Regions from separate parts of the Kitasatospora sp. NPDC041988 genome, predicted to be linked through region 1. Evidence: riboswitches for the same ligand, from Rfam matches in the RefSeq annotation. Region 1 holds a riboswitch; each other region holds the start of a gene.

Region 1 (6,867 bases):
GCCGAGGTCCATGCAGTGGTCGAGCGCGTGGCGCAGGATGTCGGCCCCGGCGCCGGACGGGTCGCTGCCGTGCTCCGCGTGCCAGGCGATGGCGCCCAGCCGCAGGGAGGACTCGCCGGCCGTCTCCAGCTCCGCCCGCCGCAGATCGTGCAGCCGGGCGCGCTCGGTGGGCGGCAGGCCCAGGTAGGCGGCGATCTCGTCCGGATTGTCGCCGACGCCGTCGCCGGCGATGTAGCTGCGGCCGAGCGCGGCGTCGGCCGGGGTCCGGGAGTGGCCCTCCGCCGACCGGCCCTCGTCCGGCCGGCCGCCCCGGTCCGACAGGTCGAGCACCGTGCACCAGGTGGCGAGGGCGGTCGGAAGGTCCTCGCTTCCGATGCCGGCCGGGCGCTCCGGCGGCTCGCTGCCGGTGGTGACGACCACGGTGAGCAGCGCGGGATCGATGCGCCGCAGCAGGACGGCGAGGAACTCGGCGTCGGTGGGGTCGGCCCGGTGGGCGTCGTCGACGATCAGTGTGCGCGGGGCCGGACCGGCCGCGCGCAGGTACGCCTCCAGGAACTCGACCAGGCCGTGGGCGATCCGCAGGGTGCGCAGCGCGGAGTAGAAGCGGGTGCGCTCCTTGGGCACCGCCAGGGAGGTCAGCGTCTCGCGGGTGGCGGGCACCAGGTCACGCAGTTCCGGCGTGGTGGAGAGGATTTCGATGTCGTGCCCGGTGACGGCCTCGGGGCAGCGGGCGAGCGCGTCCGGGACGATCGCCCGCAGGATCGAGCCGACGGCGGTGTAGGGCCCGCGCAGCCGGCGGTCGGCGTTCACCGCGGCGAGCACGGGCGGCAGGTCGAGCCGCTCGCGGGCGTCGACGCGGGCGGGACGCCCGGCGGCGCGGACCCAGTGGTGGCGGTGCTCGGCCATGACACAGCTGCCTTTCGTGCGGTGGCGCAGGGGCGAAGGGAGGGTTCGGGGCTCAGGCCGACCGGGCGGCGCGCCGCTCGCGGGCGGCGAGCACGACGACGGCGGCGGTCTGCGCGAGGCTGAGCAGCATGAGGGCGAGCGAGTCGAGGCGGCCGGCGAGGTCGGCCTGTCCGGTCAGGCGCAGCCACATGTCGTGCAGCATGCGGTACGCCGTCGGTACGACGACCCCGGCGAACATCGTGAGGGTGAACACGTAGCCCACCAGCATCAGCCAGGCGTACCAGCGCGCCACCCTCCGGTCGACCGGGTGGTGGGCGGAGAGGTCCAGCGGCGGCCGGCCGACGACCCGCCGAACGGCGTTGCGCAGCACGTCGGTTGCGGCGGCATGGAGGTTCACGCAGCCCAGGACGGTACTGAGCAGGACGTAGATGTCGGTCCGCAGGTAGAAGAACCCCTGCCAGGCGAGGCGTAGTGCCGTGGCGTAGGCCATCGCGAGACAGAGCGACGCGACCACCCCGTTGGCGTCGCGGGTCACGTCGGCGACCAGGGTGAGCAGGGCGATCGCCAGGGCATCGGCCAGCATGCCGGCCATGATGGGCAGATAGCGCTTCCGGCGCGGCACGCTGACCAGCCCGTCGAGGGAGGTCTCCAGCACCAGGTAGACCAGGCGGCGGCCGATGGAGAGCCGCGAGCGCAGGCCGAGCCGGCGGCCGGCCAGGGCGTGGAAGGCCTCGTGCAGGGCGAGCAGCGGCACCTGGCCGACGAACAGCATCAGCACGACGAGGGTGTAGGACGAGCTGAAGAACAGGTTGTCGACGCGCGGGACCAGCTCGGGCACCCGGACCATCTCGGTCACGGCGAGGGCCGTCACCAGTGCGTAGCCCACGAGGGCCGGTCGGCTGAACACCAGCTGCCCCAGACGCTGCCAGCGCACCGGCGTGGCAGGTCCCGCCGGTGTGTCGTCGCCGGCGGGGCGGACGAGGTCGAGGTCGACGAGCGCCTCGACCAGGTCGGCGATGTCGACGCTCTCACCGTGCACGGCCTCGTAGCGTCCGGCGGTCTCGCGGGGCGTGAGGCCCTCGGCCAGCATCCGGACCAACTCGGCACCGTCGGCGGGGAAGACGGCGTAGGTGTCGGTCTCCGGGCTGCCGATGGTGACCTCGTCGGCCTCGGGGAGGTACACGAGCTCACGGAGCGGTATCGGCCGGTCCAGGTCGATGCCCGGGGCGGTGGAGTTGCTGTCCGTGGAGGAGTGCACGGATCCTCCTGCGGGAGGTAGGCGGAGGGGGCGGGGTGGAGCGGTGCCGGCCGGACGTAGTGGCCGGCCGGCACCGTGTTCCCCCTTTACCCGGGGGGATCGGTTCAGTTCTGCACGGCGCAGGACCACGGCAGGTACAGCGCACGGGCCGCGCTGGTCAGGCGAACCGGGCCGGCCTTGCGGACGACGATCTTCTTCATCGCACACACCTCCTTCGGTGATGGGTCATCAACAGTGCCATCAGCTGAGATGAATGACCCACTGGGAGCCATCCATGCCAGCTTGGCGATGGACCAAGAGTGATGAAGGTGTGGTGATCGTGTCAATAGATCCAGGCGCCCTGACCTGAGCAGGCATCAGCTCCCCGAGGAAGTCCCCAGGTCGAGGGCGGTGCGGAGACCTCAGGGACGGGAGAGCAACTAATAAACTGAAATAACGGACCGGCGCCCTGCTCTCCACATAAGCTGATCCCGCAGACCCCAAGGACACCCGAGCGGGCCACCCTCCGGTGGGGCTGCGCGCCGCTGCGCGCCGCTGCGCGCCCGCCCCTGCCCGGCCCCTACCCGGCCTCGGCGTCGACCTCGACGGTCAGGCCTTCGACGGTCAGGCCTTCGACGGTCAGGCCTCCGACGGGCCGGCTCGCCGCGCCGTGTCCCTCACACGTTCCGGCCCCGGTGCGGGAATGCGCAGCGAGTCCAGCAGCGGGGGAAGCGGGCCCTCCGGCGGCGCCTGCCCGGCGGCGCGGCCGATCTCCCCTATCCATGCGCAGAGTTCGGCCGTTCCCGTGGCGTCGGTCACGTTCCCGAACCAGACCGGCCGGGCGCGCCGACCGTCCTCGTGCCGCCCGTGCGGGCGGACCACCACCACGTTGGCCTGCTCGCAGGGGCCCAGGCAGTCCGTGACGACCAGGCGCGCGGCCGGCAGGGCCGCCACCGCCTCGGCGAGCACGGCCAGTTGACCCTCGTGATCGGTGCCGGGCCGCTTCCTGGCAGTGCCGCAGCAGCAGCCCCGGCAGACCACGACATCGACGGCAGCCGTTACCGGTGACATCGCCCAACCTCCTCGTGGGGTTCCGCGCCCCAACCGTCGGAGAAACCACGGGTCAGTGTCCTGACTCCCGGATCGACGCTCGCCCCGACCTTCCGGCCACAAGGCCGTGATCGTCACCTGCAGGGGGTCGCTCCCCGGTCACAGTGGCGGGACCGCCCCGGAATCACACCGGGTTCCTGCGCACCGTGGTCTCGGATGCTTACATTTCGTGCGCGACCCTGCCCCACCGCGTACGAACACGTCAACCCGGGCCCACTCACGCGAGGCGCCCGCAGCGCACGTTCCACCGGCCGGCACGTCCGCTCAGGTCCGTGACGGAGAGCGGCTCCACATCGAGCCGCCAGAACGCCGAGGCCGGCGCGCCGAGCGCGTGCTGGACGGCGGCCCGAACGACGTCCGGTTCCGTGACCACGACCACCCCTCCCGCCTCCGGGGCAAGGGCGTCGAGCCAGGTACCGACCCGCGCGAGGACATCGAGCAGGCTCTCCCCGCCCTCCGGGGCGAACTCCGGATCGGCCAGCCACCGGGCGACCGCCCCGGGCTCGGCCGCGGCCACCTCGTCAAGCCTGCGGCCTCTCCAGCGGCCCATCTCGCGCCCGCCGGGAGCGGACCGGGCCGAGGCGGGGAGGCCGAGGGCCTCGGCGGTCTCGCGGCACCGGACCGACGGGGAGACGAGCACCTGACCGGTGGCCCGGATGTCGCCGGCGGCTTCCCGCGCCTGCCGCAGCCCCGCCGGGTCGAGCGGGCTGTCGTCGTCGAAGCGCGCCTGCCGCATCGCCTCGCTCATCGCCGCCGAGATCAACGTCACCCGCACCGCCACGCCGCTCCTCCTCTGCCTCTCCGACTGTCCCGTGGAATCCGCCGATCGGTCCACGCACGCGGCGCCGGGGCGTGCACCCCGGGACAGACCGGCGGATCCGCGCCGCCCGCACGCTCCTGGCGCAACCGCCGGCTGCCGATACCGTCTGCTCGATATGACGAGGACGGCATGACGGAAGTCCGGTGCGAATCCCGCACGGTCGCGCCACTGTAAGCCAGGCGGGCGCCGCCCCCACAGGGCGGTGGCCCCGAGTGTCAGCGGATGGTGATCCGGTCGAGGTTGGGGCCGCCGTCGGCGGTGGTCGAGGTGACCCGGATGGCGTTGGCTCCGGCCTTCAGCGGGACCGGGAGCGAGCTGGTCGCCCAGCTGTCCCAGCCCGCGGTGGGCGGGAAGGGGCGCCCGGCGGCGATCCGGGTGCCGTTGACGGTGATGTCCATCGGCCGGTCGACGGTGGTGCCGTTGGCGTACCTCAGGTCGAGGGTGGCCCCGGACGCGGCTCCCGCCTGAACCGTCCACTCGGCGTAACTCCCGGCGGAGTTAGCCAGGTTGACGAATCCGGTGCCGCCGTACCCGGCGTGGTCGGCCTCGATGGTGCCCTGCGAGATCCGTGCCTCCTCCGCCTGGTAGACGCCGGAGCCGCCGGAGACCAGCTGGTAGCCGCGCATCGCGGTGGTCAGCAGGTAGCAGTCCTGGAGGGAGCCGGAGGTGTCGCCGAGCGAGCGGTAGATGCCCCACTTGGGCCGCACTCGGTCCGCGAGGAAGGTGTCGACGCCGGTCCTGGTGACGTCGACCACGGTGGCGCCCGCGCTGCGCAGGATCCACCGGACCGACCCCGAACTGCCGTCCCCCACCTTGATCTGGAAGTCGACGTCCACCCAGCGGTCGTGCAGCTGGTCCAGGCTGGTACGGCCCACCAGGACTCCGCTGACGGGGAGTTGGAGTTCGATGGTCTGCGCGCCGCCCACCCGGCGCAGGGACTGCACGACGATTGGCGAGGTGCCGTTGCCGGGCTGCTTCATCTGCATGATGTGGGTGAAGGTCGTGGTCGCCTTCAAGGAGGAGGGGATGTACATCGAGTAGGTGGTCCGCCAGGTCTGGCCGGGCAGCCACTGCAGGTAGGCCCCGCCCGCGGGGCTGCGCATGCCGGTGACCTCGTGGCGCTGCCGGTCGGTGGAGCTGTCCCGGTCCACCGTGTGCATGGTCCAGCGGTAGGTGTCGTTCTCGACCCGGATGTGCGGATGACCGGCCGGATGGGAGTCGGCGCGGTCGTCCTCGATCGTCTCGAAGGCGGCGAGGCCGACGGTGGCGGCCGACGGTGCCCAGCGCTGCTGCCAGCTCGCCACGGCCAGGGTGGCGGCCGAGGCGGTGGTGCGCGGCAGTCCGGCGGTGGCGACGGCGGTGAGGGCGGCGCCGAGGACTGTTCTGCGCGAGGGCCTGTTCATGGCGCTACCGTGCCTTCCCCGGGGAGGAGTGAACTGGGTGACGTACAGAATCCCGGGATGAGGGAACACGGTCAAGAGATGTGGTTAGGAAAGTTTCCCAACCAATCCCGGAGCCGCCGCAGGACCACCCCGGCCCCGTCCGGGAACGGGCGCGCCCGAGTGGAAGGCACGCCGCCACTGCAGGCGACCTGGGTGCCCAGCCCACCCACACGCCCCGGTTGATCGGCGCCGGCACGCCGGCCCCGGAACCGCCGCCCGCGCGGGAACCTCCGGGCCAAGACCAACTGGCTACGCTCGGTGGCACGGGCGTACGCCGAAAGCGGCATCGTCCGGACGGCCTCGCGCGAGGCACCGATGCTCGAGACGGCACAGGGACGAGAATGAGCAACCCACTTCAGGACCAAGGCTTCTTCCGAAACCCGTACCCCACCCTCGCGGCACTCCGAAGCACCTCGCCGGTCCGGAACGTGCCCAGCGGAGGAGGGCGGTCGAGCTACCTCGTCACCGGCTACGCCGAAGCCAGAGCTGCCTTCACCGACCCGCGGCTGTCCAAGGACACGGCGGCCTTCTTCGCCGGCAAGGACACGGGACGCAACCTGCACCCCGCCGTGTCCCAGAGCATGCTGGCCACCGATCCACCTCAACACACACGGCTGCGGAGCCTGGTGACGAAGGCGTTCACGCCAGGCGCCGTCGCTCGGCTCCGCCCTCACATCGCCAGCGTGACGGACGAGCTGCTCGACGCGTGGGCGCCCGGCGAGCAGACCGACGCCATCGCGAGCCTCGCCGTCCCGCTGCCGGTCACCGTCATCTGCCAACTCCTCGGAGTTCCCGACGCCGACCGCGCGGCGGTGCGCACATGGTCCAACGAACTCTTCGCGGCCGGACAGCCCGAACGGATCGACTCCGCCTCGCACGCCGTCGCCGGCTACCTGGCTGACCTCATCGAAACGAAGCGCCGCACCCCCGACGACAGCCTGCTCACTGACTTGATCCGTGCCCGCGACGGCGAGGACCGGCTCAGCGAGAACGAACTCGTCTCCTTGGCGGTGCTCCTTCTCGTGGCCGGGCACGAGACCACCACCAACTTGATCGGCAACGGTCTCCTGGCCCTGCTACAGGCACCGGATTCGTTGCACCGCCTGCGAGGCGAGCCTGACCTGGTCGACGCGGCCGTGGACGAGCTTCTCCGGCTCGACTCCCCGGTGAGCATGGCCACCTTCCGGTTCGCCACCGAGGCCATCAGCCTCGGCGGCACCGAGATTCCTGCGGGCTCCCCGGTGCTCATCGCGCCCGGCGCCGCGAACCGCGACCCTGCGCGTTTCTACGACCCGGACCGACTCGACATCAACCGGGATGCCAAGGGGCACCTCGCCTTCGGGCACGGAATC
Region 2 (6,867 bases), on a different contig from region 1:
CGGCCCGTTCGCCATGCTCGCCTTCTACCGGGCGCTCGCGCTCGGCCCGATGGGCGTGGTCTCGCCGCTCGCCACCATCGGCGTCGCCGTACCGGTCGGCGTCGGACTCGCATTGGGCGAGCGCCCCGGGCTCGGCCAGGCCGCCGGGATCGCGGTCGCCGTGGTCGGCGTCGTGCTGGCCGGCGGGCCGGAGCGCGGCGGACCGGCGGCCGCCCGGCGGGTGCTGGCTCTCACCCTTGGCGCCGCCTTCGGCTTCGGCGCGGTGATGGCCCTGATCGCGCACGCCTCCACCGGTGGCGGACTGCTGCTGGTGCTCTGCGTCCAGCGGCTCTGCAACGTCGCCGTCGGCGGCGGCGCGCTGCTGCTCAGCCTGCACCGCGACGGAGGCGAAGGCGGAGGCGGCAGCCGGCTCCTGCCCGGCCTGCGGGCGAGGCTCCCCGCGCTCACCGCGGTCGGCGTGGCCGACGTCGCCGCCAACGGCACGTACGCGCTGGCCTCGCACAGCGGCTCGGCCGCGGCGGCCGCCGTGCTGGCCTCGCTCTACCCGGTGGTCACCGCGCTGATGGCCCGCGGGGTGCTGAAGGAGCGGCTGCGCCCGGTGCAGGTGGTCGGTGCCGGGCTCGCCGTGGCCGGGACGCTGCTGCTCGCGGCGGCCTGACGGGCCGGCTGCTTCGCCGGCTGCTTTCGCCGACTACTTCACCGACTCCGACGCGGCGTCCTCCGGAGCAGCCGCCTTCACCGCCTGAGGGCTCCAGCGCTGCTCGACCCCCGCGAGCCGCCAGTAGGCGATCGCCGCCGCCCAGACCACCACGAACAGCCCGACGATCGCGTAGCCGACGTTGTCCAGCGAGATGTCCGCGATCCAGCCGCTGACCGGGTCGGTGAGGTCCAGCTTCTCGTGCAGCACCCCGACCAGCTCGATGGTGCCGATGATGAACGCCACCGCGATCGACAGTCCAGTGATGGTCAGGTTGTAGTACACCTTGCGTACCGGGTTGGAGAACGCCCATTGGTACGCGAAGTTCATGAACGTCCCGTCCAGCGTGTCGAACAGGCTCATCCCGGCCGCGAACAGCAGCGGCAGGCAGACGATCGCGTACCAGGGCAGCCCGGAGGCCGCGCCGGAGCCGGCCATCACCATCAGGGTCACCTCGGTCGCGGTGTCGAAGCCGAGGCCGAGCACCATGCCGACCGGGAACATCTGGCCGGGCCGGGTGATCGAGCGGGTCGCCCGGTTCAGCACCCGGGCCAGGAAGCCGCGCGAGTTGAGGTGCTCCTCCAGCTCCGCCTCGTCGAACTGCCCGGCCCGCATCGAGCGGAACACCTTCAGGATGCCGAACAGGGCGGCCAGGTTGAGCGCGCCGATCAGGTAGAGGAAGGCACCGGAGGCGGAGGTGCCGACCACGCCGAGCCACTGGTGGGTGACCGACTCGTCGTCCATCAGCGTGTTGGCCAGCTGCGCGCCGCCCGCCACCAGGGCGGCCATGATGACCACCATCGACGAGTGGCCGAGGGCGAACCAGAAGCCCACCGAGACCGGGCGCTTGCCGTCCGCCATCAGCTTGCGGGTGGTGTTGTCGATCACCGCGATGTGGTCGGCGTCGAAGGCGTGCCGCATCCCGAGGGTGTACGCGGTGATACCCAGGCCCACCCCGAAGACCTGGGTGCCGACCTCGTACTTCTCGGGGGCGACCAGGAATATGAGCGTCCCGAACGCCACCACGTGCATGGCCAGGATCACCCCGATCAGCCCGGCCGTGCGGACGGTGTCCTCCCGCCTCCAGCGGAAAGTGGGCAGGACGGACGGCGCCGCCGGAGCAGCGGCGGTTTCGGGCACGGTCATCTGCGGATCACGCTCCAGCACCTCGTGGAAAGTCGTTCGTGAGATGCCGTGGCCGGTCTCCTGGCTGACGGGGCTTCCGTACCCGCCTTCCCAGGCGCGCGAGGCGCCCAGTGGCGTCGTGGGTACGGACGACTCCCCCGATCACAGTGGCGAGGGCCGCTCCGGACTTGAACCCTGAGGGTCCGTCACCGGTCTTCCCGAGCACCACGGCGGGCAACACCGTAGGGGGCCGCGCAGCACCGTTGCAAGGCTGCGCACCTGCGCAGGTGTCCAGGATCACAGGCCGGGGCCTGCAAGAATGTCCGCATGCATCTCGTACCGGCCGACCGCGCGGGTCAGCGCACCATCGACGGGCACCGGGTCTGCGAGGCCATCGCCGCCATCGGCGACACCGGGCACGTCCGGTCCTGGGCCGAGCGGTTCTCACTGCTCGCCGACCCGGGGCGGCTCTCCCTGCTGCTCGCCCTGCACCGCGCCGGGCCGCTCGCCGTCAGCGACCTCGCGGTCGCCACCGGCATGCGCGACCCCGCCGTCTCCCAGGCGCTGCGGCTGCTCCGCACAGCCGGCGTGGTCACCGGGGACAAGGAGGGACGCGTGGTGCGCTACCGGCTCGTGGACGACGCCATGCGCCCCCTGCTGGACGAATGCGCCGCCGCCGAGCACCACGAGCCGGCGCCCGACACCGCCGGCGGCTCCGCGACGGACCACCACGAGCCCACCGCTGCGGCCGGCTGACTCACCTGCCGGCCCGACGGGGGCCCTGAGCCGGCATCATCCGTTCCGCGGCCGGTGTCACCCCTGCCGCACCAGCCGCTCGAAACGGCGCAGCGAGCGCCGGGCCAGCGGGTCGGTGGCGGGCCGCAGGGCCCGGGTGACCAGGCCGGCGGCGGGGAGGCGGAAGGCGCCGAGGAAGGCGAACCGGGTGCCGTCCGGCTCGGGGCGCGCCGCCATGCCGCCGAGCAGGAAGCGGCTGCGCATCAGGCACCAGCCGGGTGTCAGCTCGACGTCGAAGCGGGCCCGCAGCCGGCTGTGTCCCACCACCAGGGCCTCGGCGCGGCCGTCCGCCGGGCCCGCGGTGAGGCGGACGGTGCGGAGATCCGGCAGCCAGCGCGGCAGCCCGTCCTCCAGGTCCGCCGCGACGGCCCAGACCTGGTCGAACGGCGCGTCGATCACCGTCTCGCGGACGTCGGCGCCCGGGGTGACGGCGGCGATGACGTGCAGTCGGCGCACCGGGTCGAAGGCCGCCACCGGCCAGGGGGTCTGCGCGCTCACTGCTGCCACGCCCTTCGGAAGCTGAGTCGGGCCCGGGAGAGCCGGGACTTCACGGTGCCGGCCGCCACGCCCAGCAGGTCGGCGGTGGCCCGCTCGTCCAGGCCCTCCAGGTCGCGCAGCACCAGGACGGCCCGGTGCTCGGGGCTGAGCCGGGCGAGGACGTCCTCGATGTCGGTGGCCAGCTGCGGATCACCGGGGCGGGGCAGTTCGGAGAGGTCGGCCGGGACGCAGCGGGCGACCCGCTTCACATGCCGGACGGCCTCCCGGACGGCGATCGAGCGGACCCAGCCGAACAGCGCGGCCGGGTCCTGGAGCTGGCCCAGCTTGCGGAAGACGGCGATCAGCGCCTCCTGGGTCGCGTCGGGGCCGTCGTCCAGGGCGATCGGGCCGCAGAGCCGGCGGACGTAGGGCGTGACCAGCTCCAGCAGCTCGCTCACCGCCAGTTGGTCGCCGCGCTGGGCGGCGCGGACCAGGGCGGCGGGGTCGCTGGCGGTTCGGGTGTCGGGACCATCCACATCCGCATCAGAGGCGGCGGGAGGCCCGGACGTTCCCTCTCCCGGGCGACTTTCCGGTGTGACGCTCGCCACGGGAACGTCCGGCGGGCGGGGCCGCTCCTGCGGGTGACACACCGTCGCATCCCCTGGGGGACCACCATGAACCGCCGCCGTACCGCCGCCCTCGCCGTCGCCGCCGTGCTCGCCGCCGACGGCCTGCTGCACGTCTACTGGGCCACCGGCAGCACCTGGCCGGCGGCCGACACGGCGTCGCTCTCCCAGGCCGTGCTCAACGCCGACGTGCCGTTCACCCCGCCGGTCCTGGTCCCGCTCGCCGCGGCGCTGTTCACGGGGGCGGCCCTGGTCCTCGCCCGGGGCGGGGTACTGGACGGCCTGGCCGGCCGGCTGCCCGCGGTGGCGCTGCGCTGGGGCCCTCGCGCGGTGGCCGGCGGGATGCTCGCCCGCGGGCTGGCCGGGCTGGTCTGGGCGGCCGGGATCGGGGCCGACACCGGCTCGGTCTTCTACCCGCTCAACCTGGCGCTCTACACGCCGCTCTGCCTGGCCGGCGCGGCCGCCGCCTGGTCGGTCGCCCGCGGGCGGACGGACGGCTGACGGCTCCTGACCGGACCGGGTCGGGCGGCCGGGGACGGCTCAGGCCCGGCCGGCTCGGCCGGCTCGGCCGGCTCGGCGGCCTCAGGCCTGCTGGCAGGTCGGGCACCAGAAGAGGTTCCGGGCGGCGTGTTCCTCGGTCCGGACGTCGGTGCCGCAGACCAGGCAGGGCATCGCGGCCCGGCGGTACACGTAGACCTCGCCGCCGTGGTCGTCCACCCGGGGCGGACGGCCCATCGCCTCGGGGGTGTGCTCGGGGCGGACGGTGTCGATCCGGCCCGCGCCGACGCCCTCGTGCATCAGGGCGACGAGGTCGGCCCAGATCGCGTCCCACTCGGCGCGGGTGAGGTCACGCCCGGCCCGGTGCGGGTTGACGCCGTGCCGGAACAGCACCTCGGCACGGTAGACGTTGCCCACCCCGGCCAGCACCTTCTGGTCCATCAGCAGCGCGGCGACCGTCGTCCGGCTGCCGGATATCCGCCGCCAGGCCGGCTCCGGGTCGGCGTCGGCGCGCAGCGGGTCGGGCCCGAGCCGGTCCGCGACGGCGGCCTTCTCGGCGCCGGTGATCAGCGCGCAGGTGTTGGGGCCGCGCAGGTCGGCGTAGGCGTCGTCGTTCTCCAGGCGCAGCCGGACCAGGCCGACCGGCTCGGGCGCCGGGCCCTCGCCGAAGCCGAACCCGCCGTACAGGCCGAGGTGAATGTGTACCCAGGAGCCGCCCTCGAAGCCGAGGAAGAGGTGCTTGCCGGTGGCCTCGGCACCCGTCAGCACCTGGCCGTCGACCAGCTTGGCGCCGTCGGCGAACCGGCCCTGCGGGCTGCTGGCCCGGACGGGGCGGCCGCCGAAGGCCCTGGCGTTCTCGGCGGCGAGGCGGTGGATGATGTGGCCTTCCGGCACGGGCGTCAGCTCCCCCGGGTGGTTCGACAGGACGCGTCCATCATCGCAGCCGGCACCGACAGCCCGGCCGGGCGCGGGCCCCGGAGGCGGGTGGCTCAGCGGACCGGGATGCCCATCAGCCGCGCCAGGATCACCCGGTCCAGCTCGGCGGCGGTGGCGGCGACGTCCAGGTGCGAGTTGTCGATGATCGGCAGCCCGGAGTTGTACCAGCCGGCCATCCGCCCGTGGATCCGGGCCACCTCCTCGTCGCTGAGCCGCCGGTTGCCGCTGCGCCGGGCGTTGCGGCTGAGCACCGAGTCCAGGCTGGGCAGCAGCACGACCGGGATCATGCCGGGCCCGATGTGGCGCTTCCAGCCGCCGAGGCCGATCGCAGGGCGGTCCGGGAAGACGGCGTCGTCGATGATGCAGGAGATGCCGTTGGCGAGGTAGTTGCGGCAGGCGAAGCCACAGGTGCGGCGGGCCAGCCGGTACTGCGCCTCGGAGGCGTTGTTCCAGCCGGACTGCGGGTTGGCGAAGCCGGACTGCACCCACTCGCGGACGTCGTCCAGGCTGATGTGCGCGGTCGGCGTGGGCCGGCGCTCGGCCCAGTGCCGGGCGACGGTCGTCTTGCCGGCACCGGCGGGGCCGATCAGCAGCACGGCGAGCGGCCCGGCCGGCGCGTGCGGCTGCGGGTGCGGCGGGAGCTGGACGGGCGCGCCGGAGGGCAGCAGGAAGTGCCCGGTGGACCCGGCGGGCACGGGCGCGGGGGCCGGAGCGGCGGTACGAGCAGGGGCCGCGGGGACGACCGGTGCCGCGGGTGCCATGGGACCGGGCGGCGGCACGGGCGCGCCCGGCGGCACCGGCACCGGACCGGTCGGCGGGACGGCCGGGTGGCCACCGTACGGGGGCCGGGCCGCGGCCTGCGGTGCGACCGGCGCGGGCGGTACCGGCTGCGGGGCCACCGGGGAAGGCTGCGCCGCGACGGGCGCCGGCTGCGGAGCCGCCGAGGTCGCGGGCACGGCCTGCGAAGCGCCCGGAGCGCCCGGAGCGGTCTGGGCCGCGCCCTGCGGCACCCCGCTCGCCGGTGGCTGCGGGGCCGGCGGAGCCGTGGCGGTCGCGGTGCCGGGGTACGGCGGGGCCGGTGGAGCGACGGGACGTGGGGGGACGTGCCCACCCCCGGCGTACTGCGTCACGGTCACCTCCCGACTTCCTCCAGCGGGGACACTACACGTCGGCCCGGCAGCGGGCACAGTCCGCCGCCGGGCCGCTGACGAGGGCGGCCGCCCCCGCCCTACCGTGTGGTGAGCTGCTCCGCGAGCGCGCGCAACGCCAGTTCGTACGAGCCGAGGCCGAACCCGGCGATCGTCCCGGAGGCGACCGCGGCGATCACCGAGGTGTGCCGGAAGGTCTCCCGGGCGTACGGGTTGGAGATGTGCACCTCGATCAGCGGGGCGGTCCGCTGGGCGGCGGCATCGCGCATCGCGTACGAGTAGTGGGTGAAGGCGCCCGGGTTGATGACCACGGGCACCCGGCCGTCGGCCGCCTCGTGCAGCCACTCCACCATCTGCTGCTCGGAGTTGGTCTCGTGGACTTCGACCTCGAAGCCGAACTCCTTGCCGAGCACGGTGCAGCGGTCGACCAGCCCGGCGTACGAGGTGGCGCCGTAGACGTCCGGTTCGCGGCTGCCGAGCCGGCCGAGGTTGGGGCCGTTGAGCACCATCACCCGGGTCACGAGGAGACCTCCGCGTAGGCGGCGACCAGCAGCGACGGGTCGGG
Region 3 (6,867 bases), on a different contig from region 1:
CCGGCCGCCATGGTGATGGTGTGCGCGTAGGAAGTGGACGTACCCGTACTCACCTCGTAGTACTGGCTCTGCTTCGCACCTGTCGGCGCAGCGGATTCGGCCGTCGCCTTCGGCGCCCCGGCCTTGGCCTTGGCGGCCTTTGCGGCAGCGTCCTGCGCGGCGGCCTCCTTGGCCGCCTGCTGCGCGGCGACGTCCTGCGCGGTGGCGTCCGGTGCGGTCGCGTCCTTCGCGGAACCGGCCCCGGAGGCCGGGGTGGTGGCGGTCGTGGCCCCACCGGGGTTGACGGACGGACCCGCTGCGTGCGCCGTGGCGGGTACGAAGCCGACGGCTGCCGCTACGACGGCAGCGGAGATCATGATGCGGTGACGGTGCACCGGCCCCCCAAGTGCTGAACGTGTTCACAAAAGTGTTGATCAGACTATATGGCTTGCGGTTCGCGCCCGACGGGACTATTTCCGCTGATCCCGACCGGCCCGGCGGCCGTCACGCCCGTGCCTCGACGCCGAGGTCGGCGAGCAGGCCGCGGATCCGGGCCTCGATCCGGTCGCGGATCGGGCGCACCGCGTCGACGCCCTGGCCGGCCGGGTCGTCCAGCTTCCAGTCCAGGTACTGCTTGCCGGGGAAGAACGGACAGGCATCTCCGCACCCCATGGTGATCACCACGTCCGAGGCCTGCACCGCCTCGACGGTCAGCACCTTCGGCGTCTCGGCGGAGATGTCGATCCCGACCTCGCTCATCGCCTCGACCACCGCGGGGTTCACGGTCTCGGCCGGGGCGGATCCGGCAGAGCGGACCTCGACCCCGTCGCCGCCGAGGCGGGTGAGGAACGCGGCGGCCATCTGGGACCGGCCGGCGTTGTGCACGCAGACGAACAGCACGGACGGGACGGCGGGAGTGCTCACAACGGGTCCTTGATCTTCGAGACGGGGGAGGTCGGCTGCGGCGGTTCAGCGGCCGGATGCGGCCAGGTGGTGGTCCCCGTGCGGGACGACGACGTCCTCGCCGACGGGCGCCGGGCGGCCGAACACCACCGCCACCAGCGCGATGCCGGCCGCCAGGCCGACGAGTTGGGCGGCGATGAACGGCAGCACCGAGGCGGGGGCGATGCCGGCGAAGGTGTCGGTGAAGGCCCGGCCGATCGTCACCGCGGGGTTGGCGAAGCTGGTCGAGGAGGTGAACCAGTACGCCGAGCCGATGAACGCGGCGACCGCGACCGGGGCGAAGTGCGCGCGGCCGATGCGGGCGAGGCCGAAGATCACCAGGATCAGGCCGGCGGTCGCGACGACTTCGCCCAGCCACAGGTGCGGTGACCAGCGGTCGTGGGCGGACCAGCGCAGGAGCGGCTCACCGAACATCGCGTCCGCCAGCACCGCGCCGCCGATCGCGCCGGCGATCTGCGCGCTCCCGTAGGCCGCAACCTCCCGCAGGCCCGGCCCGTCGCCGCCGCGGCGGCCGGTCCACCAGGCGGCCAGGGTGACGGCCGGGTTGAAGTGGGCGCCGGAGACGGGGCCGAGCAGGGCGATCAGTACGCCGAGGCCGAACACGGTCGCGAGCGCGTTGGCCAGCAGCTGCACGCCGACGTCCTGGGACAGCTCGGTGGCCTGGATGCCGGAGCCGACCACGATCGCGACCAGCGCGCCCGTCCCGACGAACTCGACGGCCGTCCGGCGGCCCAGCGGGGCGGGCTCGGTCATCTCGCGCCTGCCGGGGTGTCGAGGAGGGAGGAGAGGCGGGCCAGGGCGGCGGGCAGCACCCAGTAGTAGACCCAGGTTCCGCGGCGTTCGGAGCCGACCAGTCCGGCCTCCCGCAGGACCTTGAGGTGGTGGGAGATCGTCGGCTGGGACACGTCGAACGGGCCGGTCAGGTCGCAGACGCAGGCCTCGCCGCCCTCGTGGGAGGCGATCAGTGACAGCAGCCGCAGTCGGACCGGGTCCGACAGGGCCTTGAACATCTTCGCCAGGTCGACGGCGGCCTCTTCGCCCAGGGGCTCGCGGACCATCGGCGAGCAGCATGCGGCCGCGTCGTCCTGGTCGAGCACCGGCAGTTCCAGATTCGACATGCGTCTATGTTGACAGCCATCTAATCCGGTGGCAAGGTCGGCCATATCGACAGCCGTCGATACAAGACCGGATCGGGGAGAACCGCCATGTCCCGCGTTCAGCTCGCCCTGCGCGTCGCCGACCTCGAAGGCTCCATCGCCTTCTACTCCAAGCTGTTCGGCACCGAGCCGGCCAAGCGCCGCCCCGGCTACGCGAACTTCGCCGTCACCGAGCCCCCGCTCAAGCTCGTCCTCATCGAGGGCGAGGCCGGCGAGGACACCCGCCTGGACCACCTCGGCGTCGAGGTCGCCTCCACCGAGCAGGTCACCGCCGCCGCCGGCCGCCTCAAGGAGGCCGGCCTGGCCACCTTCGAGGAGAACGACACCTCCTGCTGCTACGCCCTCCAGGACAAGGTCTGGGTCACCGGCCCCGGTGAGGAGCCCTGGGAGGTCTACGTCGTCAAGTCCGACGCCGACACCCTCGGCAGGAGCGCTGCCGCCGCGCCGGACGCCTGCTGCGGCACCACCGCCTGCTGCACTCCCGACGAGCAGGCGGTCGATCCCCAGCGGACGCCGGTCGAGGCGAAGAGCGCTGCCGGATGCGCCTGCGCCGGCTGAGCGGCGACAGGGGGCGACGGCGCCTTCGCCGCCACTGCTCCCCGCCGGCCCGGGGCGGCCGACAGGAAGGATCGCCACCGGGATTCGGGGCGGTCCGGAGGTCGCTGCGGTAGCCCCGGCCGAGTGGCGTCCGGCACCGGAGGGCGGCGAGCGTGCGCGGCGCCGGGCGGGTGGGCGTACGGCAAGGCCGCCCCTGCCAAGGATCGGCGCGGGGCGGCCTTCTGCGGTCGGTGGTCGGGATTCGGCGTACCGGCTCAGGCGGCGTCCGCTGCCGGGCGGCGGGACAGGGCGTCGGAGGCCTTGGCCGTGGCGTAGAGCGAGACGGCCAGCGCGATGACGAGGGCGGCCCCGGCGGCGAAGATGCTGCCGGAGGAGACGGCCTTGGCACTGCCGGACTCGGTACGGGCCGAGCCGGCGAGGAAGGGCATGACCACGAGGACGGCGACGCCGAGGGCGACCTCGCCCCAGACGACCTTCGGGAAGTGCCGCAGGGTCAGGTGGAGGAGGGAGGAGCTGTCGTCGGCGCGGCGGGCCTGGGCGATGCGGGGCATCAGCCGGAACTGGTTGAAGGCGCCCGCGGCGACGAGGCCGGCGACCAGGAGGATCTTGACCAGCAGGGCGATGCCGTAGCCGGTGGTCCAGAGCTGGGAGATCGCACCGACGTGCTTCCAGCTGAGCCAGAGGCCGGAGATGGTGACGGCGCCGACGCAGATCATGGCGACGAGGCTGAACCGGCGCCACATGTCGGCCCAGAGAAGGCCGGCGCCGTCGCCGAGGCGGCCGCGGGTGCCGGCGAGCGCGACCAGGAGGGCGAGGCCGCCGAGCCAGACGACGCCGGAGATGATGTGGGTCTGGTCGAAGACGAGGTCGAGCCAGCGGTCGAGGTCGGCGGGCTTGGTGGCGGGGACGGCCGCGATCAGGGTGACGGCGAGGGAGAGCGGCAGCGCGGTGAGGGCGATGGCGTCCGTGTGGCGGCGGCTGGCCGGTATGAAGAGGGCGATCAGGGCTGCGGCCGCGACGGCCAGGACAGCGTTCTGGACCAGGTAGACGGTGCCCTGGGCGATCCAGGCGCCCTTGGCGGCCGGGGCGTGGAGGTAGTCCCAGATCCGGTCCGGGGCGAGGGCGTCGCCGAACGGCATGCCCTTGCCGGCGCGGGCGAGACGGGCGGCGAGCTGGAAGTAACCGGCGATCAGCAGCACCACCCCTGCCCAGGCGAGGTAGGTCGCCGATCTTCTTCGCAGGACCTCGGCGTCCTGGCCGCTGGTTTCCGCGGCGCGCAGCGCGGGGCGCACGGTGGTCGCGTACGTGATGGTGGCGCCGATGGCTCCGCTGAGGCCGATGAAGTAGCCGGCCTTGGTGAGGAGCCGCCAGGGCTGGGGCATGGTGTATCCGGCCGTGGTCGCGGCCAGCAGGGCGTGATGCATGAGGTGAGGCTAGCCTAAATAAGGGCGCCCTTAGTCGCCTGGGGGGTGCTGCTTGTTCAATCGTCATCATCCTGTGAGCTACCGGTCGGTCGACTCCTCGTGGCGCGCCCTGTCACTGCTTCGCCTCGTTCGGAGCCCGAAGCCCCGGCCGGTGCCGTCTCGGAATGTGGACGACTTGAGCCAATCCCTGTCCGCCGGCTGCCGGACTCCCTCTAAGCTGGCCGGGCAGCTGGTTCGCCCTGCCCGCCAGGCAGGCGCGTCGCAAGAGGGAACCCGGTGGGAATCCGGGACTGCCCCGCAGCGGTGAGTGGGAACGAACGCCGTCATACGCACTGGGCCCGGCCGGGTCTGGGAAGCGACGGCCAGTAGGTGTCCGCCCTTTCGGGGGCGGCCGTGCCCGCGAGTCCGAAGACCTGCCCGTTGCCCGCACGCGACCGATCGCGCGCGGCCATCCCGGTGACCTCGTGGGCGGGTCGGCGTACATACCAGGCGGGTTGGGCGCTCTTCGTGCGCTCGTGGCCCCGCCCGGTTCGTCACCCTTCGCGCCTGCGTCCCGTCATCGGGGACCACAGGAGACAGGCTCGCGAAGGAGAGTCCCTTGACAGCGAATTCCGCAGCCGCGGCAACCCGGGCCACCGCCCACGGCTACCCCCGGCAGGGCCGGAACCGGGAGCTCAAGAAGGCGATCGAGGGCTACTGGAAGGGTGCGGTCGCGGCCGGCGCCCTCCTGGCCACCGCCGCCGACCTGCGCCGGGAGAACTGGCGCCGGCTCGCCGACGCCGGCATCCGGGAAGTCCCCACCGGCGACTTCTCGCTCTACGACCACGTGCTGGACGCCACCGTCGCCGTCGGTGCGATTCCCGCCCGCCACCGGGCGGCCGTCGACGCCGACGCGCTGGACGGCTACTTCGCCATGGCGCGCGGCACCCAGGACGTCGCGCCGCTGGAGATGACCAAGTGGTTCGACACCAACTACCACTACCTGGTGCCCGAACTCGGCCCCGGCACCGTCTTCACCCCGAACCCGGCCAAGCAGGTGGCCGAGTTGCGCGAGGCCGTCGCGCTCGGCCACGACGCCCGGCCGGTGCTGGTCGGCCCCGTCACCTACCTGCTGCTCGCCAAGCCGGCCCCCGGGGTGGCCGAGGACTTCCAGCCGCTCACCCTGCTCGACCGGCTGCTGCCCGTCTACGCCGCACTCCTCGCCGACCTGCGCGCCGCCGGCGCCGAGTGGGTGCAGCTGGACGAACCCGCGCTCGTCCAGGACCGCACCCCGGCCGAGCTGAACGTCGCCGCCCGCGCCTACCGCGACCTCGGCGCCCTCACCGACCGGCCCAAGCTGCTCGTCGCGAGCTACTTCGACCGCCTCGGCGAGGCGCTGCCCGTGCTCGCCAAGGCGCCGGTCGACGGCCTCGCACTGGACTTCACCGGTTCGGCCGCGGCCAACCTCGACGCCCTCGCCGCCGTCGGCGGACTCCCCGGCAAGCGCCTGGTCGCCGGCGTGGTCGACGGCCGCAACATCTGGATCAACGACCTGCAGAAGTCGCTGACCACCCTGGCGACCCTGCTCGGCCTCGCCGACCGGGTCGACGTCGCACCGTCCTGCTCCCTGCTGCACGTCCCGCTGGACGCCGCCGACGAGCGCGACCTGGACCCGCAGATCGCCCGCTGGCTCGCGTTCGCCCGTCAGAAGGCCGGCGAGACCGCCCTGCTCGCCCGCGGCCTGCGCGAGGGCACCGACGCGATCGCCGCCGAACTCGCCGCCAACCGGGCCGACCTCGCCTCCCGGGCCGGCTCGCCGATCACCCGCGACCCGGCCGTCCGCGCCCGTACCGCCGCCGTCACCGAGGCCGACGGCCGCCGGGCCCAGGCCTACCCCGAGCGCGCCGAGGCCCAGCGCACCCGACTCGGCCTGCCGCTGCTGCCGACCACCACCATCGGCTCCTTCCCGCAGACCGCCGAACTGCGCGTCGCCCGCGCCGACCTCACCGCCGGCCGCATCGACGAGGGCGCCTACCGGGAGCGCATCGAGGCCGAGGTGCGCGAGGTGATCGCGTTCCAGGAGAAGGCCGGGCTGGACGTGCTCGTCCACGGCGAGCCCGAACGCAACGACATGGTCCAGTACTTCGCCGAGCAGCTCACCGGCTACCTGGCCACCCGGCACGGCTGGGTGCAGTCGTACGGCACCCGGTACGTGCGCCCGCCGGTGCTGGCCGGCGACATCTCGCGCCCGCACCCGATGACCGTCGACTGGTTCCGCTACGCCCAGGACCTGACGGACCGTCCGGTCAAGGGGATGCTGACGGGCCCGGTCACCATGCTTGCCTGGTCCTTCGTCCGCGACGACCAGCCGCTCGCCGAGACCGCCTTCCAGGTCGCCCTCGCCCTGCGCGACGAGGTCACCGATCTGGAGGCCGCCGGTGCCACCGTCGTCCAGGTCGACGAACCGGCCCTGCGCGAGACCCTGCCGCTGCGGGCCGGCGACCGCCCGGCCTACCTGGACTGGGCCACCGCCGCCTTCCGGCTCGCCACCTCCGGGGTACGCGCCGACACCCAGATCCACACTCACATGTGCTACGCCGAGTTCGGTGCGATCATGACCGCGATCGACGAGCTCGACGCCGACGTCATCTCGCTGGAGGCGGCCCGCTCGCACATGCAGGTCGCCGGTGAGCTGGCCGGCGCCGGCTACCCGCGCGAGGTCGGCCCGGGCGTGTGGGACATCCACTCGCCGCGGGTGCCGGGCACCGACGAGGCCGTCGAGCTGCTGCGAGCCGGGCTCGCGGCGA
Region 4 (6,867 bases), on a different contig from region 1:
GCGAGCGCCCGCTCGTCCTCGGCGAACCGCGCGGCGAAGCCGGCCGGGTCGGCGTCGTACGCCAGCCGGCGGCGGACCACCTCGGCGCGCTCGGCCGGCTCCCGGGTGGCGGCGATCTCGACGGTCAGGCCGAACCGGTCGAGCAGCTGCGGCCGCAGCTCGCCCTCCTCCGGGTTCATCGTGCCGACCAGCAGGAACCGCGCCGCGTGCCGCACCGAGACACCCTCGCGTTCGACGTACGAGCGGCCCATCGCGGCGGCGTCCAGCAGCAGGTCCACCACGTGGTCCTGGAGCAGGTTGACCTCGTCGATGTAGAGCACGCCGCGGTGCGCCTGGGCCAGCAGCCCTGGCTCGTACGCCTTGACGCCCTCGGCGAGCGCCCGCTCCAGGTCGAGCGAGCCGACGATCCGGTCCTCGGAGACGCCGACCGGCAACTCGACCAGCCGGGCCGGGCGTTCGGACGCGGACGGACCGCCGTGCGTGCCGTCCGGGCAGTGCGGGTCCGGCGCGGCCGGGTCGCAGGCGAAGCGGCAGCCGTCGACGGTGGCGATGGACGGCAGCAGGCCGGCCAGCGCGCGCACCATGGTCGACTTGGCGGTGCCCTTCTCGCCGCGCACCAGCACGCCGCCGACGGCCGGGGAGACCGCGTTGAGCAGCAGCCCGAGCCGCAGGTCGGCCATGCCGACGATCGCGGTGAAGGGGTAGCGGACGTCACTCATGATTCTCCAAGGGGGCCCCGGGCGGCAGGAACGGCAGCGAACCCGCGGCCGGCACCCCGCCCTCGATCAGCTTCCACAGCGCGTCGGTGTCCGCGTGCTCCTCGATCAGGTCGCCCAGCCGGTCGAGCCGGGCCTCGCGCGCCTCGGCGAACGAGACGTCCGGCGCGGGCACGAACGCCCGGCCCGACAACCCGGCCACCTCGCGCAGCAGTTCGCGCCGGAATCCGTCGTTCTCCAGCGCACCGTGCCAGGTCGTGCCCCAGACCGCCCCTACCCGGCAGCCGTCCAGGCTCTGCCCCTGGTCATCAGAGAAGAACGCCTCCCCGCCCTCGACGGACACCACCCCGTGGTGGATCTCGTACCCCTCGACCCGCTGCCCGTACGCCTCGCCGACCGGCTGGCCGAGCACCTTCTCGGCACCGAAGCGGACGTGCGTGGGCAGCAGCCCGAGGCCGTCGACGGCGCCGGCCTTGGACTCGACCTCGTCCACGATGGTGCGCGCCAGCATCTGGTAGCCGCCGCAGACCCCGAGGACCGGCAGTCCGGCCGCCGCCCGCGCCCTGATCGCCTGCTCCAGGCCGCGCTCGCGCAGCCAGGCCAGGTCGGCGACGGTGGCACGGGTGCCGGGCAGGACGACCAGGTCGGCGTCGGCCAGCTCCTCGGGCCGGGTGGCCCAGCGGACCAGGACGCCCGGCTCCTGGGCCAGCGCGTCCAGGTCCGTGAAGTTGGAGAGCCGGGGGAAGCGCACCACGGCCACCCGCAGCACGTCCGCGCCGAGCGGCCCGCGCCCGGCGGTCCGGTCGACCACGGTCGACAGGTCGAGCGAGTCCTCGGCGTCCAGCCAGAGGTCCGGCAGCATCGGCAGGGTGCCCAGCACGGGGCGGCCGGTCAGCTCGCGCAGCATCTCCAGGCCGGGCGCGAGCAGCCGCGCGTCGCCCCGGAACTTGTTGACGAACCAGCCGGCCACGTGCCGCTGGTCCTGTGCCGAGAGCAGCGCCAGCGTCCCGTACATCGCGGCGAACACCCCGCCGCGGTCGATGTCGCCGACGACCACGACCGGCAGCCCGGCGGCGGTGGCCAGGCCCATGTTGGCGATGTCGCGGTCCCGCAGGTTGATCTCGGCGGGAGAGCCGGCGCCCTCGCAGACCACCACGTCGTAGCGGCGGCGCAGGTCGGCCAGGCACTCCAGGGCGCGCTCCAGCAGGACGGGCTTGCGTTCGCGGTAGTCCAGCGCGCCCACCTCGGCCACCGGGCGGCCGAGCAGCACCACCTGGCTGCGGCCGTCCGCGCCCGGTTTGAGCAGCACCGGGTTCATCGCCGCCTCGGGCTCCACCTTGGCCGCCTGGGCCTGCATCGCCTGGGCGCGGCCGATCTCGGCGCCGTCGGCGGTGACGAAGGAGTTCAGCGACATGTTCTGCGCCTTGAACGGCGCGACGGCGACACCCTGCCGGGCCAGCCAGCGGCAGATACCCGCGGTGACCACGCTCTTGCCCGCGTCCGAGGTCGTTCCGGCGACCAGCAGCGCGTTGCTCATGCGTTCCCCCTCCTTCTCGTGAAAGCCCGGATCACCAGGTGCCCGGCCACGGTCGTACCCAGTGCCAGCGCGCCCACCCGGCGGGAGAGCCGGCAGGCGCGTTCGATGTCGTCCACCGTCACCGGCCGCAGCTCCGCGCCCAGCACCGGCCGGTGCTCGACGCGCGAGCCGTAGTTCAGGGTCCCGCCGAGCCGGACGCCGACCGCTCCGGCGAAGGCCGACTCGGCCTGGCCCGCGTTGGGGCTCGGATGCGCGGAGCCGTCCCGGCGCCAGACCCGCCAGGCGGTCCGGGGCTCGGGCGCGGCGGCCACCGTCAGCAGGGCGGTCAGCCGGGCGCCCGGCCAGCCCGCCACGTCGTCCAGCCGCGCCGAGGCCCAGCCGAACCGGGCGTGCCGCGGCGAACGGTGGCCGACCATCGCGTCCAGGGTGTTGACGGCCCGGAACGCCAGCAGCCCGGGCGTGCCCGCGACCGTGCCCCAGACCAGCGCGTTCACCACGGCGTCTGCGGTGTTCTCGGCGACCGACTCGACCACCGCGCGGGCGATCTGCTGTTCGTCCAGCGCGCTCGGGTCGCGCCCGCACAGGTGCGGCAGCCGCGCGCGGGCCGCCGTCAGGTCGCCGGCGTTCAGTGAGCGGGCGATGGTCCGGGCCTCGCGGGTCAGCGAGGTGCCGCCGAGCACCGTCCAGGTCGCGGCGGCGGCCAGCGCGGCCCGGCCCAGCGGCCGGCGGCCGAGGACGCGCTCGGCGGCCACCGCGCCGGCGGCGACGGTGCCCACGCAGAGCGCGGTGTAGGCGGTGCCGGCGGCCCGGTGGTCGCGCCAGAGCCGCTTCTCCAGCCGGCCGGCCGCGCTGCCGAAGACGGCCACCGGGTGGCCGCGGCGCGGGTCGGCGAACCGGGCGTCGGCGAGATACCCCGCGGCGGCACCCAGCGCGAAGGCGGCGGCGCGGGTCAGCGGGCGCACGGCGGACAGCAGAGGGCTCGGAGGGGCGGGGCAGCCTGCATGGCGTGCGTGTCCTCACTCAGGGTCCGCGCCCTGGATCGACGTACCGGGGGCGAGAGTCTCCTGGCTTCCGGGTCGAACGCACTCCCGGGCCTTCCAGCGGCTTCTGACGGCCCGCCGTGGCATCGTCCGGACGTGCTCCCCGGTGACAGTGGCGGGACCGCGCCGGACTCTCACCGGCTTCCTCTGCATGCCTCCGTATTGGCTGAAGGATCCCATCACGCGGCCGAACCGCGAGTCAACCAAGGTCACGGAGGGTTTGGTCACACGGTCTTCATGTTTCCCGCCCCGTTTCCGTCCCCGTCGCTACCTCTGATCGTCACCCCCCGCAGGGGCATGACAGCCTGTGCGATCGTCCAGCGGCCTGTAGAGCCCTACAGTCGCGCTTCGTGTGTTCGGCGGCTGGGGCAGTCCAACCACCGACCCCTACCGTCGGGCCATGCGACGAAGACAGCCACCCGCCGTGCCCCCGGTGCCCTTCTCGCCCGCGGCCGCCCGCGCGCATCGCGCCGGCCTGGGCCTGACCCCCGAGCGGGTGGCCGAGGGCATGGCCGCGCACGGCGTGCGGCTGCTGCCCGCCCATGTGCTCGGCTGGGAGAGCGGCGAGCTGCGCCCCACCGAGGAGGAGTTCATCGCGCTGGCCCGCGCCCTCTGGTGCCCGCCGGCCCAGCTGATGGGCGTCCGCCCGGCCGGGCTGAGGGACTTCCGGGTCGCCCGCGAGCTCAACCAGGAGAACGCGGCCCGCAGGATCGGCATGGCCCTGCACCACTACCAGCGGGCCGAGGCCACCGGCCGCTGGGACGGTGACCAGGAGCAGACGTACGCGCTCGCCCAGGTGCTCGGCCTGACCCTGCGCGAGCTGGTCGCGGTGACGGGCCGTCGGGACGAGCTCGACCAGCGGCTGCGGCAGTGTGTGGACGGCCGCTGGCAGGCGCACGTCCGGGCGATCGGCCGGATCGTGCCGGTCGACGAGAGCGAGCTCGCCGCCGTGCTGACGGCGCTGCAGAACGAGAACCAGGTCTCCTCCCACTGGGGCGCCGGCAGCTGGGGCTCCCCGGCCCCGGCGGCGCGGAGCACGCAGCCGGAGCGGCCGCTCGGCGAGCGGTTCTGGGAGCTGCTCGGGCGGCTGGAGACCGAGATCCCGGCCTGAGCGTCTTCCCGGCACGCGCCCCGGAGCGAGCCCGGCATGACCCGGACGGCCGTGTCCGGTGGCCGGCCGCCGCCCCCGCGAGTGGACTGGTGGGCACACTGCCCAGTCCGCGACACTGGTGGGCACACTGCCCAGTCCGCGACCAACAGAGCGGGGAGCGATATGCGTTGGGGAACCGCGGCCGCCGTGGCGGCCGCCGTCGTCGGTACCGGGGCCGCCGTGCTGGTCATCGGCCGACGGGCCTCCGAGCGGATGGTCCGCCCGGCGGGCCGGGAGCGGGCCGCCGGCCCCGTCCTGGTCCAGGCCCTCGCCGCCGGACGCGCCACCTTCACCCGCAGCCCGGAGAGCGCCCGCCCCGGCCGCTGGGCCGTGGAGTGGGGCGACGGCGGGCACGCCGTGGTCGACGAGATCCTGCACAGCGACGAGCAGGGTGTCACCCGGCGGCTGGCCCGCGCGGACCGCGGCACCCTGACACCCGGCACCGCCGTCCGCTTCACCCCCCGCGTCCACCTCGGCGACCCGACCAGCGCCCTCGGCCTGCCGTACTCCGAGACCTCCGCGGCGGGCGAGCTGGGGGCCCTGCCCGCCTGGTACCTCGACGGCAAGCGCGGTACCTGGGTCGTGCTGATCCACGGCGCCGGCGCCGACCGGCAGCAGACCCTCCCGGTGCTTCCGCTGCTGGACCGGCTCGGCCTGCCCGTCCTGGCCGTCACCTACCGCGGGGACGCGGGCGCCCCCGCGTCCCCGGACGGCCTCGGCCACTTCGGCGAGACCGAGTGGCGGGACGTCGAGGCGGCCGTGCGGCTCGCCCTGGACAGCGGCGCCGGCCGGATCCTCCTCTACGGCTGGTCGCTCGGCGCCACCATCGCCCTGCAGACCGCCGCCCGGTCCGCCTGGGCGTCCTCGGTCAGCGGCCTGATCCTGGACTCGCCCGTCCTCGACCTGCCCGCCACCGCCCGCCGGGGCGCCGCCCGAGCCGGCTTCCGCGGCGCCGCCGCCGGACTCGGCGTCCTCGCGGCGGAGGGCCGCACCGGCGTCGACCTGGCCGACTTCGCCCGGATCGCGGACGGTACCGACCTGCGGGTGCCCACCCTCGTCCTGCACGGCCCCGACGACCCGGTGGCGCCCTGGCAGGCCGCTGCCCGGCTCGCCGATCACCGCTCCGACGTGGTCAGCCTCCTGGCCTTCCCGGGCGGCGACCACGCGGCCCTCTGGAACGCCGACCCGGCCCGCTACGAGGAGCACCTCCGCCGCTGGCTCACGCCGCTCCTCTGACCCCGGTCCTGCCCCCGCTCCCACCCCCGGTGGCACCCCCGGCGGCCGAGCCGTGCCACCGGGGGTGCCGTGCCGCCTTCACCTGCCGTCTCCGTGGCCTCCTCGCCCCCTCCTCTTCCTCCTCCCACCCCTCACCCTGCTGTCCTGACGTGCCCACGCCACACAGATCCGGCCAGGCGGTTTGGCCTCTGTTGCCCGATCTTGTGGACCCCCTGTGCCCGCCTCCCGGCGCCCGTGAAGAACCGGATGTGACAGATGGCCGGTACAAGGGGAAGACTGCACGACGTGACGTCTCGGAACCCGCGCGACCGTGATGCCCCGCTCCCGCCGACGATCGGTTCCGGTGCGACGGTTACCCGTCTCCCCGGAACGGCCCACCACCCCGCCGGCGCCCGGCCGGGCGGCCCCGGCGTACCCCGCCGACGAGGCCCCGCACCCACCCCTGGCCGCGGCCGGGTCCCGGTGCCCGAGGGCTTCCCCGCTCCCGCCGAGCTGGCCCCATTGGCCCGGCGGATGCTGGTCGACGCCGTCCGGATCGCCCGCTGGGCCGGTGAGCTCGCCGAGGTCGACAAGCGTGGCGAGCTGCTCCCCGAGGACGCCCGCGCGGCCGGCCGCGCGCTGGCCATGACGGTCGGCGCCGCCGCCAACGCGTGGGGCCAGGCCCTGCTGGTCGGCCTGGTCGAGGCCCGGGACGGCGGCGCCGCCCCCGGCTGGCGCCTGCACGCCTGGGAGCACGACGACGAGGCCGTGGTCCGCGGCTGGTCCGCGCTGTTCGACGCCTGGACGCTCCTCGCCCCGGTGCCGCCGGCCGCCCTGCGCGGCGTCTTCGCGGTGCTCGCCGGGCAGGCCGTCGACCAGGCGCCGCAGCTGCTCTCCTTCCTGCACCTGGTGGCCGGCCCGGTCGCCGACAGCGAGCTGCTGGAGCTGCTGCGCCGAGGCCTGGACGAGCGCCGGGTCGGCGGCGGCACCGGTGCGCTGGGCCTGTCGCCCGTGCCGCACGCCGCGTCCGCCGTCTCGGCCGTCCGCGGCACCTGCCGCGAGCCGCAGATCGACACCCCGGCCGCGACCGCCGACGTCGCCGCCGTCCTGGACTGGATGCTGGACGGCCTGGCCGCCGTCGGCGCGGTGGTCCGCAAGGACGAGGCGGCCGAGCTGTCCCCGCTGGGGCACTGGGCGGTCCGGGCCAAG

What was found. Region 1 has a riboswitch for cobalamin ahead of ACZ6NC_RS06740 ((2Fe-2S) ferredoxin domain-containing protein). Riboswitches for the same ligand answer to the same signal wherever they lie in the genome.
Region 2: another riboswitch for cobalamin. It lies ahead of nicT (Nickel transporter NicT); the one in region 1 lies ahead of ACZ6NC_RS06740 ((2Fe-2S) ferredoxin domain-containing protein).
Region 3: another riboswitch for cobalamin. It lies ahead of metE (5-methyltetrahydropteroyltriglutamate--homocysteine S-methyltransferase); the one in region 1 lies ahead of ACZ6NC_RS06740 ((2Fe-2S) ferredoxin domain-containing protein).
Region 4: another riboswitch for cobalamin. It lies ahead of ACZ6NC_RS14305 (cobalamin biosynthesis protein); the one in region 1 lies ahead of ACZ6NC_RS06740 ((2Fe-2S) ferredoxin domain-containing protein).

The regions. Positions count from the first base shown of each region.
Region 1 is NZ_JBVJCO010000004.1:154,031-160,897, reverse strand. Features, by position in the region: gene ACZ6NC_RS06750 (tetratricopeptide repeat protein) at 1-906, opposite strand, end outside; gene ACZ6NC_RS06745 (hypothetical protein) at 959-2,164, opposite strand; gene ACZ6NC_RS06740 ((2Fe-2S) ferredoxin domain-containing protein) at 2,783-3,214, opposite strand; cobalamin riboswitch at 3,247-3,417, opposite strand; gene ACZ6NC_RS06735 (histidine phosphatase family protein) at 3,471-4,034, opposite strand; gene ACZ6NC_RS06730 (carbohydrate-binding protein) at 4,289-4,699, opposite strand; partial or broken gene ACZ6NC_RS06725 (Tat pathway signal sequence domain protein) at 4,679-5,476, opposite strand; gene ACZ6NC_RS06720 (cytochrome P450 family protein) at 5,857-6,867, shown strand, end outside.
Region 2 is NZ_JBVJCO010000010.1:47,776-54,642, forward strand. Features, by position in the region: gene ACZ6NC_RS12705 (EamA family transporter) at 1-658, shown strand, start outside; gene nicT (Nickel transporter NicT) at 692-1,843, opposite strand; cobalamin riboswitch at 1,877-2,067, opposite strand; partial or broken gene ACZ6NC_RS12715 (ArsR/SmtB family transcription factor) at 2,150-2,491, shown strand; gene ACZ6NC_RS12720 (SRPBCC family protein) at 2,636-3,115, opposite strand; gene ACZ6NC_RS12725 (RNA polymerase sigma factor) at 3,112-3,630, opposite strand; gene ACZ6NC_RS12730 (DUF3995 domain-containing protein) at 3,769-4,221, shown strand; gene ACZ6NC_RS12735 (Fpg/Nei family DNA glycosylase) at 4,303-5,112, opposite strand; gene ACZ6NC_RS12740 (AAA family ATPase) at 5,208-6,053, opposite strand; gene aroQ (type II 3-dehydroquinate dehydratase) at 6,383-6,811, opposite strand; gene aroB (3-dehydroquinate synthase) at 6,820-6,867, opposite strand, start outside.
Region 3 is NZ_JBVJCO010000065.1:16,705-23,571, reverse strand. Features, by position in the region: gene ACZ6NC_RS38845 (hypothetical protein) at 1-356, opposite strand, end outside; gene ACZ6NC_RS38840 (arsenate reductase ArsC) at 484-903, opposite strand; gene ACZ6NC_RS38835 (aquaporin) at 949-1,695, opposite strand; gene ACZ6NC_RS38830 (ArsR/SmtB family transcription factor) at 1,692-2,060, opposite strand; gene ACZ6NC_RS38825 (ArsI/CadI family heavy metal resistance metalloenzyme) at 2,148-2,657, shown strand; gene ACZ6NC_RS38820 (CopD family protein) at 2,912-4,081, opposite strand; cobalamin riboswitch at 4,295-4,516, shown strand; gene metE (5-methyltetrahydropteroyltriglutamate--homocysteine S-methyltransferase) at 4,680-6,867, shown strand, end outside.
Region 4 is NZ_JBVJCO010000011.1:157,277-164,143, forward strand. Features, by position in the region: gene ACZ6NC_RS14295 (putative cobaltochelatase) at 1-719, opposite strand, end outside; gene ACZ6NC_RS14300 (cobyric acid synthase) at 712-2,253, opposite strand; gene ACZ6NC_RS14305 (cobalamin biosynthesis protein) at 2,250-3,215, opposite strand; cobalamin riboswitch at 3,309-3,469, opposite strand; gene ACZ6NC_RS14310 (transcriptional regulator) at 3,694-4,404, shown strand; gene ACZ6NC_RS14315 (alpha/beta hydrolase family protein) at 4,567-5,679, shown strand; gene ACZ6NC_RS14320 (hypothetical protein) at 6,142-6,867, shown strand, end outside.